Regions from separate parts of the Paenibacillus sp. EC2-1 genome, predicted to be linked through region 1. Evidence: riboswitches for the same ligand, from Rfam matches in the RefSeq annotation. Region 1 holds a riboswitch; the other holds the start of a gene.
What was found. Region 1 has a riboswitch for ZMP and ZTP ahead of ACK8P5_RS14805 (bifunctional 5,10-methylenetetrahydrofolate dehydrogenase/5,10-methenyltetrahydrofolate cyclohydrolase). Riboswitches for the same ligand answer to the same signal wherever they lie in the genome.

Region 1 (8,435 bases):
AACATCTAGCTCCGAAGAAAGTTCACTTACAGCTTCCGATTTGATAAGTAGATAAGAGCCGTCAGGAGACCATTTAAATGTGCTCACCCCATATTTGTAATCCGTCATAGCATGAGCTTCACCTCCATGAGCCGGCATGATCCACACTTGACTTACACCTTCCTTACGACGAAGAAAAGCGAGTTGAGATCCGTCAGGAGACCATGCAGGTGCGGTATCCTGTTCTCCTGTTGTAAAAGGAATATCGTGAGTCCCATCCGCATTCATCAATCGGATATGGGAATGGTATCCGTCATGTTTATCATTTACTTTCCTTAAGACGTAGGCGACGGCACCGTTCTCAGGAGAAACGACAGGATCATTCACCCACTGTATTTGGTACAAGTCTTCGGCAGTGATCGCGCGTTTATCATTCATGTTGTTATTCCCCCTAGTTCATAGTGTTGAACATGATTATATACCACATTATCCCAGATAAAACTTTTAAAATCTATCAATTACAAAGAAAAAACCATTTGCTTAATCAGCAGCTGGTTAATAATTAGTCCCTTGACCTGAAATGCGTTTCATACATTATGCTTGGATGGTGAAAAAGAGTCACCAAAGGAGGAAATGAAATGAATGAGTCTAAAAAAATGATCTTTTTTGATATAGATGGCACCTTGCTAGATCATGATAAAAATATACCACCTTCCACTAAAGCTTCCATAAAGGAGTTAAAGGCGAATGGTCATGAGGTTGCGATTGCAACGGGCAGATCTCCTTTTCTGTTCAAAGATCTCTTAGAAGAACTTGAAATTGATTCTTATGTCAGCATGAATGGGCAGTATGTGGTGTACAAGGGAGAAGTCATTTATACACATCCTATTCCTTCTGAAGTGCTTCAGTCGTTGACTGCATTTGCTGTTCGTTCAGACCAACCGATTCTTTATGTCAGTGAAGAGCATATGAGAATGAATGTGGCCAAACATATACGTGTAGATTCAAGTTACGGTCCTTTGAAGATTGAGATGCCAGAATATGATCCACATTATTATATGAATAGAGAGATATATCAGGCGATTGTATTTTGTACCGAGCAAGAACAGGTCTTATACGAACAGGAATATAAGGATATACTTCGTTTTGTGCGCTGGGATGAGTTTGCTACAGACGTCCTACCGCTCGGAGGCTCTAAAGCCGCAGGAATTGAGCATCTGATCAATCATCTTGGGATTAACCGCAAAAAGGTTGTAGCCTTTGGAGATCATTACAATGATCTTGAAATGCTGCAGTTTGTTGGACACGGTGTAGCGATGGGGAATGCACAACCGGAGGTTAAAGAAGTAGCAAAATATATAACGAGTGATGTTGATCAAGATGGGATCATGAGAGGGCTTATGCAGCTTAATTTAATCTCCTCTGCAGGGATGTCTGCGGTATAGAACTACGCTATCATCCTTTTGACATGTTATATTAAGTGAATAATGAAGGATGAAGGAGAATAAATCCATGAATAGCGATTTTATAGCCTATTGTTTGTCCAAAAAGGGAGCAATTGAAGACTACCCGTTCGGCCCAGAACCGCTTGTGATAAAGGTTGGAGGGAAGATGTTTGCATTGATCTCCAAATCGGAAAATAAGCAAATATCGAGCATATCCCTAAAGTGTGATCCTCTTATTGCTGAGAACCTGCGAGAGCAACACAGCGCAGTACAGCCAGGTTATCACCTAAATAAAAAACATTGGAATACCGTTACTATAGATGGTTCATTAACAGATTCTGACCTTCACGATATGATCAATCATTCTTATGATCTGGTGGTTAAGAGCTTGCCTAAATCGATCCGGGTTACAATAAGCGAAGACAAAGTGTCCTCAGCCACAATCTCCGAGGATAAAGAATGAAAAATACGATTACCGATATAGCCAAGATTGCAGGGGTGGCAAAAAGCACGGTATCCCGTTATTTAAATGGGGGATCCGTTAGTGACGCTACCCGTAGAAAGCTTGATCAAGTGATTCAAGAAACAGGATATACTCCCAATACATTTGCTCAAAGCCTAAAAGCGAAAAAGACGAATATGATTGGAGCCATCGTTCCGAGGCTTGATTCATTCTCTGCCTCTCAATCGGTTACCGGCCTTGATGAAGAGCTTAGGTCTCAGGGCTACCAGCTGCTCATTGTAAATACAAGCCAAGATTTAATCCGTGAAATAGAAGCACTATATGATCTGGCCAGACAGAAAATTTCGGGTATTATTCTATTTGCTACACATGTCACAGAAGCTCATTTGACAGCGATTCAAGAAATAGAGGTTCCGGTTATCCTTCTTGGTCAACAACATCCGGATGTTCATAGCATGGTGTATGACGATTATGGCGCAGGTTATGATGTGGGTCAGTATATCTTGAATAAAGGACATAAGCAGATCGCTTATCTTGGTGTCACTGAGAAAGATGTAGCCGTTGGTGTTCATCGAAAACAAGGTTTTCAAGATGCTATCCACGAACGAGATGATGTTGTTGTGAATTTTTATGAGAGTGGCTTTAAAATGTCAGATGCCGTTATAGCAGCCTCATCCATTCTAGATCAAAGTAACCCATCTATAATTGTATGTGCTACGGATAACATTGCACTGGGTGTCATGAAGGCTGCTTACATGAAAGGAATAAGGATTCCTGAGCGGTTATCCGTTACTGGATTCGGCGGTTATGACGTTACTGAAGTGATTCATCCAAGTCTTACAACGGTTAAATATGGTTATTCACAGTCAGGTCGATTGGCTGCATTAAATATCATAAAACTCGTGAGAGAAGAATCTGTGCAACCATTAACAATTCTTGGGTATGATTTTATGGATCGTGAAAGTGTTGACAGCGTTTGAAATAATCATTTATACTAAATGCGGAACCGGTTCCAAAAAAGACATCAAAAGCTTATTGGAACTGAGTTCATTTTTTTACTCATGAATGGAACCGGTTCCGTTATATCTGTTTTTTGAAGTTAGAATAGTAATAATTCTTTGTAAAGGAGAAGAGAGATGAACAGAGAACAGAAGTATCGGCTTCTCACACAGGCTTCTCCCGAAGAGATGGCCGCTTTAACCGATTTGGTTGCACGAAGTCCATGGCGTCAAAAATTCCATGTTCAGCCTGCAACCGGACTGTTGAATGATCCCAATGGATTTTGTTTCTATGCAGGAGAGTATCATCTCTTCTATCAATGGTTTCCACTCGGGACGTATCATGGAATGAAATACTGGTATCATACCAAGTCCAAGGATCTCGTGCATTGGCATAATGAAGGTATCGCCATTGCTCCCGGTGATCCTCTTGATTCCCATGGTGCCTACTCGGGAAGTGGGATTGTTAAAGATAACAAGCTTTACTTGATGTACACAGGTAATACGCGGGATCAAGACTGGAACAGACAACCTTATCAATGCTTAGCCACTATGGATGAAAGCGGTTTAGTTAAGAAAAGAAGCGAACCCCTTATAGCTAATATTCCACAAGGATATACAGATCATTTTCGAGATCCGAAGGTATGGAAAGACGAAGACATGTATCGCTGTGTAATTGGTGCCCAAAGGCAAGACCTTACAGGAGCTGCGGTCGTATACGAATCGCCTGACCTTATAAAGTGGCAGCTCCGAGGAGAGATAAAGACAGGATTGAACGGTTTCGGTTATATGTGGGAATGTCCAGATTATTATGAATTGGATGGAAATGGTGTACTCATCTTCTCACCTCAAGGATTGGATCCAGAGGGAGAGCGTTATCACAATATATACCAATCAGGATATGTAATAGGAAGGCCGCTGAACCGAGATACATTGGAGTTTGATCATGGAAATTTTGATGAGCTCGATCGTGGATTTGATTTCTATGCTCCTCAGACGATGGAGGATGAGAAGGGACGCCGGATTCTGGTCGCATGGATGGGACAGCCTGAAGTTGACTACCCAACGGATTCGCATGGATGGGCTCACTGTCTTACCATCCCAAGAGAACTCAAAATCGACCAGGGTCAGGTAATACAGCAGCCAGTTCCAGAACTCCAGCTCCTACGGGGACAACCTATGGAGATAGAGGACAAGATTACGAGTGAAGTTCGTACCTATAAGGGACTCACCGGAACTTGTTACGAAATGATATGTGAATTTCATGATATAAAGGCGGATGTTGTAGGGATTGCAATTCGTGCTAGTGAGCATGAACAGACGGTGATTAAATATGACAGGAAGCGCAGCGCACTAACGCTGGATCGATCCGCATCCGGTGAACCTGTTGGTCAAGAATATGGAATGACTAGATCGTGTCATATGGATGGAGAGCAGCTAAAACTTCATCTCTTTGTAGATATATCCTCAGTGGAGTTATTTGTTAATGATGGGTCAGCCGTGTTTACGAGTAGAATCTTTCCGCAGCCTGGAAGTGAGGGAATACGTGTGTTCACCGAGGGAGGCAGTGCTGATATAGCAGTAACGAAGTGGGATCTTGAACAAGCCGTAGACTTAAAGAAAGGGGAGTATTAAGATGGCGGACAATCGGGAAATCGCAAAATCAGTAGTGGAGGCAATCGGTGGGAGGGAGAACATCGCTTCTTTCGCTCACTGTGCAACTAGACTCCGTATCATGGTGCATGATAAGGAGAAGATTGACCAGAAGAAAGTGGAGAATATCGATAAGGTTAAAGGTGCATTTTTCAACTCAGGTCAGTATCAGATCATCTTCGGTACAGGTACGGTCAATCAAATATTTGAAGCCGTTGAAAACCTAGGGCTTGAGAGTACAAGTAAAGATGAGTTGAAGAAGGAATCAAAAAAATCAGGCAATGCTTTTCAACGGGCCATTCGTACATTTGGTGATGTGTTCGTGCCAATTATTCCCGTATTGGTCGCAACAGGGCTATTCATGGGGCTTAGGGGGCTACTGACACAAGAACAAATGCTTGCTTGGTTTGGTGCAACCCCAGCAGATATTTCTCCTAATTTCCTATTATTCACTCAGGTGCTCACAGATACGGCGTTCGCCTTTCTACCTGCGCTAGTGGCATGGTCTGCCTTCAGGGTTTTTGGAGGTAGTCCAGTTCTAGGGATTGTGCTCGGATTAATGCTTGTTAATCCTGCTCTTCCAAATGCTTATGAAGTAGCTAATGGTTCATCAGAAGCACTTATTTTCCTTGGATTCATACCTGTTGTAGGTTACCAGGGGTCCGTGCTTCCCGCTTTTTTCATGGGACTCATAGGGGCAAAGTTTGAACGTTTTCTTAGAAAAAGAATTCCGGAAGCGCTGGATCTAATCGTAACTCCATTCCTAACACTTGTGGTTATGATTGCGCTTGGACTATTTGCCATTGGTCCGGTATTTCACTCGGTTGAAGAGGTTGTTCTAAATGCAACGACTTACTTGCTAGAGCTTCCATTTGGACTGGCGGGGCTTATCATTGGCTTCTTTAATCAGATCATTGTGGTCACCGGTGTGCACCATATCTTTAATTTTCTAGAAATTCAGTTGCTAGAGCGTACGGGTGCTAATCCATTTAATGCGATTGTCACAAGTGCAATGGCTGCTCAAGGGGCAGCTTGCCTAGCTGTGGGCTTGAAGACCAAGAATAAGAAGCTAAAGGCGCTTTCTCTTCCATCGTCATTCTCTGCTTTTCTAGGTATTTCAGAGCCGGCTATTTTCGGGGTTAATCTTCGATATGTCAAACCATTTGTGATGGGGCTTATCGGTGGTGGTGTTGGTGGTTTTATGGCTTCTTTGTTACAGTTAAAAGCGACAGGCATGGCTGTAACAGTTATACCAGGAACGCTCTTGTACTTGAACAGTCAGCTCCCACTTTATATTTTGTGTAACTTAGTCGCGATGGGTGTTGCGTTCACATTAACTTGGTTCTTTGGATTTAATGATCGAATGCTGAATGACCTTGCTAACAAAAAATAGATTTTTTCTGCCTGAGAACATTGTATAATGATGGACAAGAAGCTGAATAGCGAGGAGTCATACATCAATGTTTAGAGGGTGGAAATTGTCTGTACTCGGGATAATCGTTGTAGGGATCACGGCTGCGGTCGCTCCGCAGTTCGGTCTGATCGATTATGGCCGGTCTATTTCAATGTTTATATTGTTCGTTCTATTTATAGGAGCGCTTGAATTGATGGAACACTTGAGGAATCGTAGAAAAAAAGATTCGTAAATCACATCAGGAAATTCAGGTGCACCTTACTTCAAAACGTGATATATTAAAAAAAACTACTATGTGTAACTGGCGTAACATGGAATACCATGAGGGAGCACATAGATAACAGCCGTACGCCTGGGCAGAGGTAAAGCGATTCTAATCAGAATCGCTTTACCTCTTTGTGTTTTATTAACATAAATGTCGAAAGGGCTGATTAGCATGAAGAACGAACCGTTGATTTTGGATGGTAATCAAGTAGCGAGTAATATTAAAGAGGTATTGAAGGATCGTGTAAACCAATTGTTAGAAAAAGGTGTAACACCTTGTCTTGCCACGATTCTTGTTGGGGATGACCCTGCTTCTGAAACATATGTCCGCATGAAAGGTAACGCCTGCAAAAGACTTGGAATTGATTCCAAACGGGTTGTGTTGGAGGCGTCTACTTCTACGGAGGAGTTGATCAACGTTATTCAAGATCTGAATAACGATCCCTCTGTACACGGAATATTGCTGCAGCATCCTGTTCCTCATCATATTGATGAACGTGCTGCATTTGAAGCTATTTCTATCGAAAAAGATGTGGATGGCGTTACAATGCTAGGGTTTGCACAAAATGCATTTGATCAGGCTGCATTTCCTTCATGTACTCCTGCTGCCATTCTAGCTATTATGGACGAATACAAGCTTCCTATGGAAGGAAAGCATGCCGTTGTTGTTGGCAGAAGTCCAATCCTCGGTAAGCCAGTATCCTTGATGCTTCTGAACCGAAATGCTACGGTTACAATCTGTCATTCGAGAACACAGAACCTGGATCAATTGGTCTCTCAAGGGGATATTGTTGTGGCTGCAGTTGGTAAGCCGAACTTTATCCAAGGAGACTGGATTAAGCCAGGTGCCGTGATTATGGATGCAGGCTATAATGAAGGGAACATAGGAGACTGTGATTACGAGGCGTGTTATGAGCGTGCAAGTGCGATAACGCCCGTTCCAGGTGGTGTAGGCCCAGTGACGATTGCAACACTTCTCAAGCATACGGTTGATGCAGCAGAGAAGATTGCTGTGAAGTAATACTAACCATAATGAAAAAGAAGAGAAACAAGAGGCTGTTCCAAAAATAGATTCTTGTTTACGAGGCAGCTCACATGAGTGAAATATGAAGCGAAAAATATAGACATGGTGGAGTCAGGGAGGTTATCCCAGCACCGCCATGTCTTTATTTTGGTCTATTGCCGCCTTCTTCAACAGGTTATGGGCGAGCGAAAGCCATCCGACCTCAAGGCTCACTTTCGACAGGCCTCGAAGCAGAAATCGTCTAAACCCTCGGTTGTTCTTGAATTGCTCAAATACACTTTCCGGTTCCATCATCCTTCGAACTGACAGTGCGTACCCTTTCTCACTTCTAAGTTTCTCACGAGCTTGTTGTTTGTAGCGCAGGTATTCCATGCTTACCGTGATTTCACGATTTCCTTTTGCTTTGGTGCAAGCTTCTTTGAGTGGACAACCTTCACAGCTTTCACTCCGGTAGGGTCGCTTTCGAATCTCGTATCTGCTCTCTGTCTTTTCCTTACTTTCATATCAAAATCTCAGCTTACATCCAGCCACACACGTCCATTCTCTCGGAGTGCCTTGGCGATTTGACGAGAGGAATACATTCGCTGGGTGTAGGCGTAAATAAGGACCTTGTTGAGCATTTTGGGATGGTAGCTATTTCGTCTTCCACCTGGATAGGCAGCTTGGAAGATTCGGTCATCTAAGCGATTGATCGCTTCATTGACTACACTAACAAGGTGATTGGACGGAATATCGTCCTCTAAATCCATTGGCAGATAAAGTTGATCCATGGTATATTGAATATACAAATGAAACCGCTCCTTTTTTAGATGGTTGGTCGTACTTCCATTCTACTAGAGGGCGGTTTCTTTGTGTTATCTGTCTTTGGATGGTATGCACGAAGCAGCGGAGAGAACGAAACGATTCCGGACCAGCGGTAGCGGTCGCCTAAAAGCTTTCCGAAGGAAAGCTAGCACCGGAAGCATATGCCTTTGCCCCCGAATTTCTTCCTTGCTAGAATAATTCCCGGAAATTTGGGGGCAACAGCGAGGGGAGGAACGTTTCGTACGCGGAGCATCTCACAACAACAAACGAGGCCATCCCGCAAGATCCTAGATCTTTTGGGACAGCCCCTTTTCTGAGTTAGATCATGAATGCATCACCAATGGTTACAAGGGTTATTCGACTATGGTGTAAAATAATCCCACACATTTTA
Region 2 (8,435 bases), 1.9 Mb from region 1:
TAGGTACCGCATTTGGTGCTGCCCAGGCCTATATCCATTACCATGATAATATTAAGGCCGTGTTGGAGGAAGGTTCACGTGCGCACTGGATGGAGCGTATTGATCCGTGGCTCGTACCCGATAAAGCTACAGCTAAGGCAAGCTGGCATACGAATAATGCCAAGTTGGCGATTGCATCTGGCGGGATGAGTGGAGAAGGATTCATGCAAGGGACGTCTGTTCAGTCGGGCCGCGTACCTTACACGTATTCTGATTCTATTTTCGTACAGATTGCGGAGGAATATGGCTTTATTGGATCATCGGTACTGCTGCTACTGTATTTTATTCTGATACACCGGATGATTCTGATTGCACTGGAGTGTAAGGATCGTGCAGGTCCATTCCTTATTGTAGGTATTGTCTCCATGTTCTTGTACCAGATATTTGAGAATATCGGTATGTTCATCGGTCTGATGCCGCTGACGGGGATCACACTTCCGTTTATTAGTTTTGGTGGTACATCGCTCGTGATCAGTATGGCGAGTATGGGTGTAGCAATGAGTGTTAAGCTGCACGGACGGGAGATCGATGAGGATCTGCCACAGCCAAGTACGTATCGTACAGCGACAGCTGAGAAGAGCTAACGAGGTTCTACTAAGACCAGAAATAAGATAAATACTTAAATCCAATCAATGACCAATAGGAAAGCCCTCCGGGGCTTTTTTCTTTTCTCAATATTACGTGATTCAAAATCAGATCTGGAAATGTGAAGTGTTGTGATTCAGCTTGTAATTACTTACAATAGTAAAAGTAATTGCTATATTTCCTATAACAATGAATTAGTAAACTATTGTTTGCACAAGGAGGCATATATGCTTCAGAGAATACAAAAGATGGATTTCATGATCGTGGCCGTGCTGATTATGCTCATGTTGATTAGCGTCTCATCGATATATAGCGTTACGATTGGAACTGATCTGGAAGGTCATCATATGAAGATGCTTATCTATTACATCGTTGGTTTCCTTGCTTTCTTTTGTATGAGTCTATTAGACTTTCGTCTCCTGATTAAATATGCACGGTATATCTATTTGGCTGGACTTGCGCTATTAGTGTTCGTTATGTTTTTTGGTGCAGACATAAACGGATCGAAGGGATGGATCAAGTTCGGCACTTCCCTTAGCTTGCAGCCAGCGGAGATGTTTAAGCTGGTCTTGATTATTTTTCTGACCTATATATTGATTCGCAAAAACAAACCTCAGCTCTCCTTTATACGGGATGTGATTCCGGTCGGACTGCTTGCCTTTCTTCCATTTGTGCTTGTGATGGGGATCAACGACCTTGGAAATGCACTCAGTTATGTGGTTATTTTGGTAGGATTGTTGTGGATCGGTAACCTCAAGTTCCTACATGCACTCATTGGCTTGGTGCTTGTAGCAGCTGTAGTTTTGGGTGGGTCTCAGGCTTATATTCATTATCACGATCAGATTAAGGAATATCTCGGTAATGGTTCTCGTGCACACTGGATGTCTCGACTTGATCCATGGCTTGTACCGGACAAAGCGACGACAGATGCGATTTACCATACGAAAAATGCTAAGCTTGCCATTGCATCAGGTGGTCTTAGTGGTGAAGGGTTTATGCAGGGAACGTCGGTCCAATCAGACCGTGTGCCTTATACATATTCCGATTCGATCTTCGCACAGATTGCGGAGGAGTTCGGCTTTGTTGGCTCATCTATCTTGCTGCTATTGTATTTTGTTCTTATTCATCGAATGATTCTGATTGCACTGGAGTGCCGGGACCGGGCGGGGCCACTCTTGATTGTTGGAATGGTGGCGATGTTCTTATATCAGATTTTTGAGAATATAGGTATGTTTATCGGTCTGATGCCGTTAACTGGTATTACATTGCCATTCATTAGCTTTGGGGGCACCTCACTGGTGATCAATATGGCAAGCCTTGGGGTTGTGATGAGTGTGAAGTTTTATGGACAGGAAATCGATGATGATTTGCTTGAACCGAACTCATTTAAGGTGGTTGCCAAGGTGAATCAGGCACGGAATATTTCTGATTATCATTAACTCATCAATACAATATGTATAAAAAGCCCTTTGGGGCTTTTTGTGTCTCTACTCTATCTTTTTAATAAAATGCTAGTTTACACGTTTAACTCTCTCAATCACGGACATACTGATAGACATCATAGATTATTCTTGAGAGGTGGCTGGCATTATGAGAAAGCATAGCGAGACACTACGTATTATTGTTAAACAAATGATCATGCTCTTATCTATATTATTTATGATTGTGATGGCCTGGGAAGGGCAACGAATCGACGCTGCAGTAGCAGGAGGACCGATCCCGGCAGAGTCTATCCGTCTTCGGATTTTGGCTAATTCGGATAACCCGTCCGATCAGCTTGTGAAACGTGAAATCCGTGATGCAGTTGTAGCCCAAATGCAGCAGTGGGTAATTGAATTGGACAATCCGCAAAGTTTAGAGGACGCAAAAGTCTTAACTCGAAGTCATTTGCCTGAAATCCGTCAGTTGGTTGGCCAAGAGTTGTCCAAGCGTGGTATTACATATGCTTATGATGTGACACTGGGAAGCGTTCCATTTCCCACGAAGCTATATGGTGGGACGGTCTATCCCGCAGGAGAATATGAGGCTGTTCGGATTACGTTAGGTGAAGGAAAAGGACAGAATTGGTGGTGCGTACTATTCCCACCGCTATGCTTCATCGATGCAGGTAGTGGTGATGCAGCGGCTCAGCCGGTAGATGGTGAAGTGCGGACGGCTTCTGCTAAAGCGGATGACAGCAACGCTTCAGAAGAACGAAGTAATGCAAATTCAAGTGAACCAGAGGTGCGGTTCTTCCTGTGGGACATGTTCATAGGATTGTGGGAATGGGTGTCTGGGTTATTTGCATAAAGGAATAGAGCACTTTCTAGCTAGCAATGATTCTTACAATCGCAGTAATAATAGTTAAGGTGACAATACTAGAGTATACGGTGCAGGCTTTAAGGTGGAATTCGAATCGTCAATCACAGTAGAATATGATACACTTTTTAGCAGAAGAGTGCTTTCTCTTTAGCGTTAGGGTCCGATCATGATGGGCTGCTGGTTGCTGTGAGATACAAGCGCTTTTTCTTGTGGTCAGTTAAATCCAAGATGTGAAGGGTGCATGGGTACTGAATCGATGACGATATAGCAATCCATCCTTGTGGCAATGTGAGATTAATATAGCTGCTGGATGATCTAATATATAGAAAGTTTGGGATGACAATGGATCGAAAAGAGAATCGAATCAGTGAACAGGAAATTGTTGCTCCCCATCGTGTCACCAAAATGTGGCGGATGAACATGGGTGATAAATCAGATATCGGGATGAACACGATTGTTGGACGTTCCACGAAGAGTGATATTGAAAAAGATGAAAAAGTTGCTTCTGGATTGCACCTAGAACAAGGGGACGCGGTTGTGCTTGAACAAGCTGGCAGAGTGCTTGCAGCGGGCGGAACGGTAGCTTTTCCGACCGAAACGGTCTACGGTCTAGGTGCTGATGCAGGAAACACGGATGCGGTGGAGCGGATTTTTGCAGCAAAAGGTAGGCCCTCAGATAATCCACTTATCGTGCATATATCGGACAAGAGTCAGTTGGATGGCCTTGTTCTGCATGTGAATGAGACCGAACGGCGTTTGATGGATGCCTTCTGGCCGGGACCGCTGACGCTCGTTTTGCCTGTGAAGCCCGGTGCGGTGTCTACGCGCGTAACGGCTGGACTGGATACGGTAGCAGTGCGCATGCCGGATCATAAGGTGGCGCTGGCCTTGATTAGCGCCGCAGGGTGTCCGCTCGCTGCGCCTAGTGCGAACCGCTCTGGCCGGCCAAGTCCGACGCTGGCCAGCCATGTGTTTGAGGACCTGGCGGGTAGCATCGACGGTATTCTCGACGGCGGCCCCGCCGGGGTCGGTGTCGAGTCGACGGTCGTCCAGGCGAGCCAGGACGGTACCGTGACGGTGCTGCGCCCCGGCGGCGTCACGGAAGAGCAGCTTGCCGTATTAGCGGCAAGCGTCCAGCGCGACCCGGCGCTTGCGCGCGCCGGGAGCGCCAACAGCCCGGCGCCACGCTCGCCGGGCATGAAGTACACGCACTACGCACCCAAGGGTGCGCTGTGCATCGTGCAAGGGCGGACGGCTGAAGCCGTGTCCGCCAAGATCCAGGCCGAGCTCGACGCCGCGCAGGCGCGCGGGGAGAAGACCGGTGTGCTGTCATTCGACGAGCACATCGGTCGCTACCGCGCGGACGTCGTCGTCTCGCTCGGCAGTTTGGCCGCACCGGAGGAAGCGGCCCACCGGCTTTACGCCGGGCTGCGCCAATTCGATGAAGAGGGCGCGACCTTTCTTCTGGCAGAGTCCTGCCCGGAGAAGGGTCTCGGCGCTGCAGTGATGAATCGGCTTCTTAAAGCAGCAGGCCATCATATTTTGCAAGTAGAATAATAACGACTATCCGGAATGATTCCTTCCTTGTCCGCATATGGTGTACAAGACCATAGGGACTTGGGGGAAATTCGGATGTTGGAATCGTCTGTCCAATCAGGGCAACTCGCGACCATCCTAATTATGGCTGTGGCACTGGGATTGGACGCATTTTCATTAGGTATTGGCGTTGGGATGAGAGGTATTCGGCTGAGGCATATTCTGAATATCAGTCTGCTAATTGCGTTCTTCCATATGCTTATGCCGCTGATTGGGTTATTTGCGGGAAGATATGTCGGCTCTTTGCTTGGACAAGTTACAGGGCTTGCAGCGGGTGGGCTGCTCATACTTCTGGGTGGACATATGATCTGGAATTCTTTTCGTAAGGAAGAAGGTAAGCTTGTTAATCACACCACGCTGCTAGGAATGCTGTTGTTTGCACTTAGTGTCAGCATCGACTCATTCTCTGTGGGCGTCTCCCTTGGTATGTTTGTCAAAGATGTCTTATTGATCGTGGTATCTTTCGGTGTAATTGGGGGACTCATGTCGATTATGGGGCTTATGCTGGGACGACATGCAGCTAGTAAGCTTGGTGAATATGGAGAAATGATAGGCGGCGTTATTCTGCTAGCATTTGGTTTGATGTTTATAATTTGATACAATAACGGCAATGGAATTTTGGGAGGTGGAGACCGTGAAAAACATATTATTTGTCTGCACCGGCAACACCTGTCGTAGTCCCATGGCTGAGGGTATGCTGCGTAAGCTTGCCGAGGGAAGAGGGATTTCGCTCGAAGTGCGTTCCGCAGGTGTTGCCGCTGTAGAGGGAATGCCTATATCTAGTCATGCCGGGACGGTTCTTCGGGATCAGCAGATTGAAGAATGTCATAGCTCCAAACCACTCAGCACAGATCTTGTGGAATGGGCGGATATGATTCTGACATTGACGCTATCCCATAAACAGTACGCGATTCGTCAGTTTCCTTATGCGGCGGACAAGGTTCATACGCTTAAGGAGTACGTTGAGAATGATGAGCAGGTGCTTCGGGATCTGCAAGAGCAGGACAGTCTGCTTGCATCAATGGAGATGACAAGATCCCTTGGTGGTGAGCTTCAGGAGCAGGACAAGGTGCGTCTTATCGAACTTAGACAGCGTATTCCGAGCTTTGACATATCTGATCCATTCGGTGGTTCACTGGAGGATTATGAGGCTACAGCAGCAGAAATTCGCTTAGCGTTGTTCCGCTTGCTGGATAAGCTAGGGAATGAGCATAAGTAGAAGCTGCACGAATATATAAACATTTATCCGTTGCTTTTCTGCTGAGTTTGATTTAAGATGAAGTGGAAAAACACGGATTCCGATGTAACTGGCGACGAAGTGGATGAAACCACGATGGAGCATCGGAAACATACGGCCGGTCGCCTGGGCAAAGAGCAATTGGTGCACATTTCACGTGCGCGGACTGCTCTTTTTTTCGTCTTTTAATGACAATTTGGGTTATAATGATACAAGTTGTTGTACACGTGGTTTACATTGTTTTTGTGAATTACGGTGACAAAAGACGAAACATACAAGGGGGTTTTTCATATGAAAATCGCATTAGGCACAGATCATGCTGGTATTCGTTTGAGAGAGGAAATTTCGCAGGTTATTCGCAGTCTTGGACATGAAGTTGAGGACTTGGGTTGCGGCTGCTCTGATTCGGTCGATTATCCGGATTATGCACTTCCGGTATGTGAGAAGGTCGTATCCGGAGAAGCTGACCGCGGCATTCTGATCTGTGGAACGGGAATTGGCATGAGTATTGCAGCGAACAAGGTGCCAGGCATTCGCTGTGCACTGACGCATGATGTATTTTCGGCAAAAGCTACCCGTGAGCATAATGACAGCAACGTGCTGGCTCTCGGAGAACGAGTGGTAGGTCCTGGATTGGCAGCTGAGATTGTTACAGCTTGGCTCGGTACAGAATTTAGTCAGGGTGAACGGCATGTTGGCAGGGTTAACAAGATCAAGGCCATTGAGGAACGCTATCTGAAAGGTTAAGCTCATCGCAGGTGATGCAAGCTAATGCCTGCTTAATTCTGGCGTTAGCTTGTGTTCAGGGCGATCGCATCCATGGGGGGCTGTGACATGACAGATTACTCGAATGATCATGATTTGAAAGAGCAAACCGAGACGATTGTACGGGAGCTGGCCCAGGCTGCAGGCTTGGGACGAGGCAAAATACTGGTTATTGGAACAAGTACAAGTGAGGTTGCCGGTCGCAAGATAGGTACCGGTGGTGCGCTTGAGACGGCTCGTCAAGTATTGAATGGTATTGAGGAAGTGCAAGCTGAGTTTGGCTTTCATACTGCATTTCAATGCTGTGAGCACTTGAACCGTGCACTTGTGGTGGAACGAGAACTTCTCGAACATCTGGGACTGACGGAAGTGGCTGCTGTACCTATTCCGCATGCGGGCGGGTCCATGGCTTCCGCAGCTTACCGAAGTCTTGCTGCTCCGTGCCTTGCTGAGAGCATCTCGGCACATGCCGGTATAGATATCGGTGAGACCATGATCGGAATGCATCTGCGCCCGGTTGCTGTACCATTTCGGCCTAGTATTCGTTTTATCGGGGAAGCACGCGTGACCGCAGCACTGACAAGACCGAAGTTGATTGGTGGGCAGCGAGCCGTTTATCGGTTGGAGCAAGATATGAACTCCACTTCTTGTGATTAAGGTCTAGTAAGTTTGATGTTGTGATTGATGATATACCATATAATATTTTTTAATTTGGGGAGGAAACGAAGATGATGGAGAATTTGCGTAAGCAAGACCCGGCTGTACTGGAAGCTATGGATTTGGAACTCAAACGTCAACGCAGCAACATTGAACTTATTGCTTCGGAGAATATCGTTAGTGAAGCGGTTATTGAAGCGCTTGGATCCGTGCTCACGAATAAATACGCGGAAGGCTATCCGGGTAAACGTTACTACGGTGGTTGTGAGCGTGTTGATATCGTTGAGGACCTGGCTCGCGACCGTGCTAAAGAGTTGTTCGGTGCAGAACATGTTAACGTTCAACCTCACTCAGGTGCTCAAGCGAACATGGCTGTATATTTGGCTGCACTGAAGCCTGGGGATACGGTTCTCGGCATGAACCTCGCTCACGGTGGACACTTGACACACGGAAGTCCTGTGAATGCATCTGGTCTGTTGTATAACTTTGTAGCCTATGGTGTGCAAGAAGATACATTCCTTATCGATTACAACGAAGTGCGTAAAGCGGCTTTCAAACATCGTCCACGTTTAATCGTTGCTGGTGCAAGTGCATACCCACGTACCATCGATTTTGAAGCGCTGGCTTCTATCGCTAACGATGTAGGTGCGCTGTTCATGGTTGATATGGCGCATATCGCAGGTCTTGTTGCAGCAGGATTGCATCCGAATCCTGTTCCACATGCTCATTTTGTTACGACTACTACGCACAAAACACTTCGTGGCCCACGTGGTGGTATGATCATCTGCAAACAGCCTTGGGCTGCTGCTATTGATAAAGCAGTATTCCCAGGCTCTCAAGGTGGACCGCTTATGCACGTTATTGCATCTAAAGCTGTAGCTTTGGGTGAAGCACTCGAACCTTCCTTCAAAGTGTACGCACAGCAAGTTGTGAAGAACGCGAAGGTGCTTGCAGACACACTGATAGCTGAAGGCCTTAACATCGTTTCTGGTGGAACTGACAACCATCTGATGCTGGTTGATACACGTAATCTCGACATTACGGGTAAGGACGCAGAGAAGGTGCTTGATTCTATTGGAATTACAGTTAACAAAAATGCAATTCCGTTCGATCCGACAAGTCCGTTTGTAACAAGCGGTATCCGGATCGGTACACCGGCTATTACATCCCGTGGTATGGATGAAGAAGCGATGGTTGAGATCGCTAAGATCATTGCCCTCACTCTTCGTCAGCCGCAAGATGAAGCGACACTTGC

Region 2: it holds a riboswitch for ZMP and ZTP, as region 1 does, so the genes downstream of both, rpiB (ribose 5-phosphate isomerase B) here and ACK8P5_RS14805 (bifunctional 5,10-methylenetetrahydrofolate dehydrogenase/5,10-methenyltetrahydrofolate cyclohydrolase) in region 1, are expected to answer to the same signal.

What each region holds. Positions count from the first base shown of each region.
Region 1 is NZ_CP186006.1:3,153,554-3,161,988, reverse strand. Features, by position in the region: gene ACK8P5_RS14840 (prolyl oligopeptidase family serine peptidase) at 1-417, opposite strand, end outside; gene ACK8P5_RS14835 (Cof-type HAD-IIB family hydrolase) at 618-1,424, shown strand; gene ACK8P5_RS14830 (MmcQ/YjbR family DNA-binding protein) at 1,492-1,887, shown strand; gene ACK8P5_RS14825 (LacI family DNA-binding transcriptional regulator) at 1,884-2,867, shown strand; gene ACK8P5_RS14820 (glycoside hydrolase family 32 protein) at 3,024-4,520, shown strand; gene ACK8P5_RS14815 (sucrose-specific PTS transporter subunit IIBC) at 4,522-5,931, shown strand; gene ACK8P5_RS14810 (hypothetical protein) at 5,999-6,184, shown strand; ZMP/ZTP riboswitch at 6,240-6,317, shown strand; gene ACK8P5_RS14805 (bifunctional 5,10-methylenetetrahydrofolate dehydrogenase/5,10-methenyltetrahydrofolate cyclohydrolase) at 6,389-7,237, shown strand; partial or broken gene ACK8P5_RS14800 (transposase) at 7,361-7,780, opposite strand; gene ACK8P5_RS14795 (hypothetical protein) at 7,753-7,860, opposite strand.
Region 2 is NZ_CP186006.1:5,024,630-5,033,064, reverse strand. Features, by position in the region: gene ACK8P5_RS23695 (FtsW/RodA/SpoVE family cell cycle protein) at 1-623, shown strand, start outside; gene ACK8P5_RS23690 (FtsW/RodA/SpoVE family cell cycle protein) at 852-2,063, shown strand; gene spoIIR (stage II sporulation protein R) at 2,215-2,913, shown strand; gene ACK8P5_RS23680 (L-threonylcarbamoyladenylate synthase) at 3,268-4,482, shown strand; gene ACK8P5_RS23675 (manganese efflux pump MntP family protein) at 4,558-5,118, shown strand; gene ACK8P5_RS23670 (low molecular weight protein arginine phosphatase) at 5,156-5,740, shown strand; ZMP/ZTP riboswitch at 5,815-5,897, shown strand; gene rpiB (ribose 5-phosphate isomerase B) at 6,050-6,505, shown strand; gene ACK8P5_RS23660 (TIGR01440 family protein) at 6,593-7,180, shown strand; gene glyA (serine hydroxymethyltransferase) at 7,252-8,435, shown strand, end outside.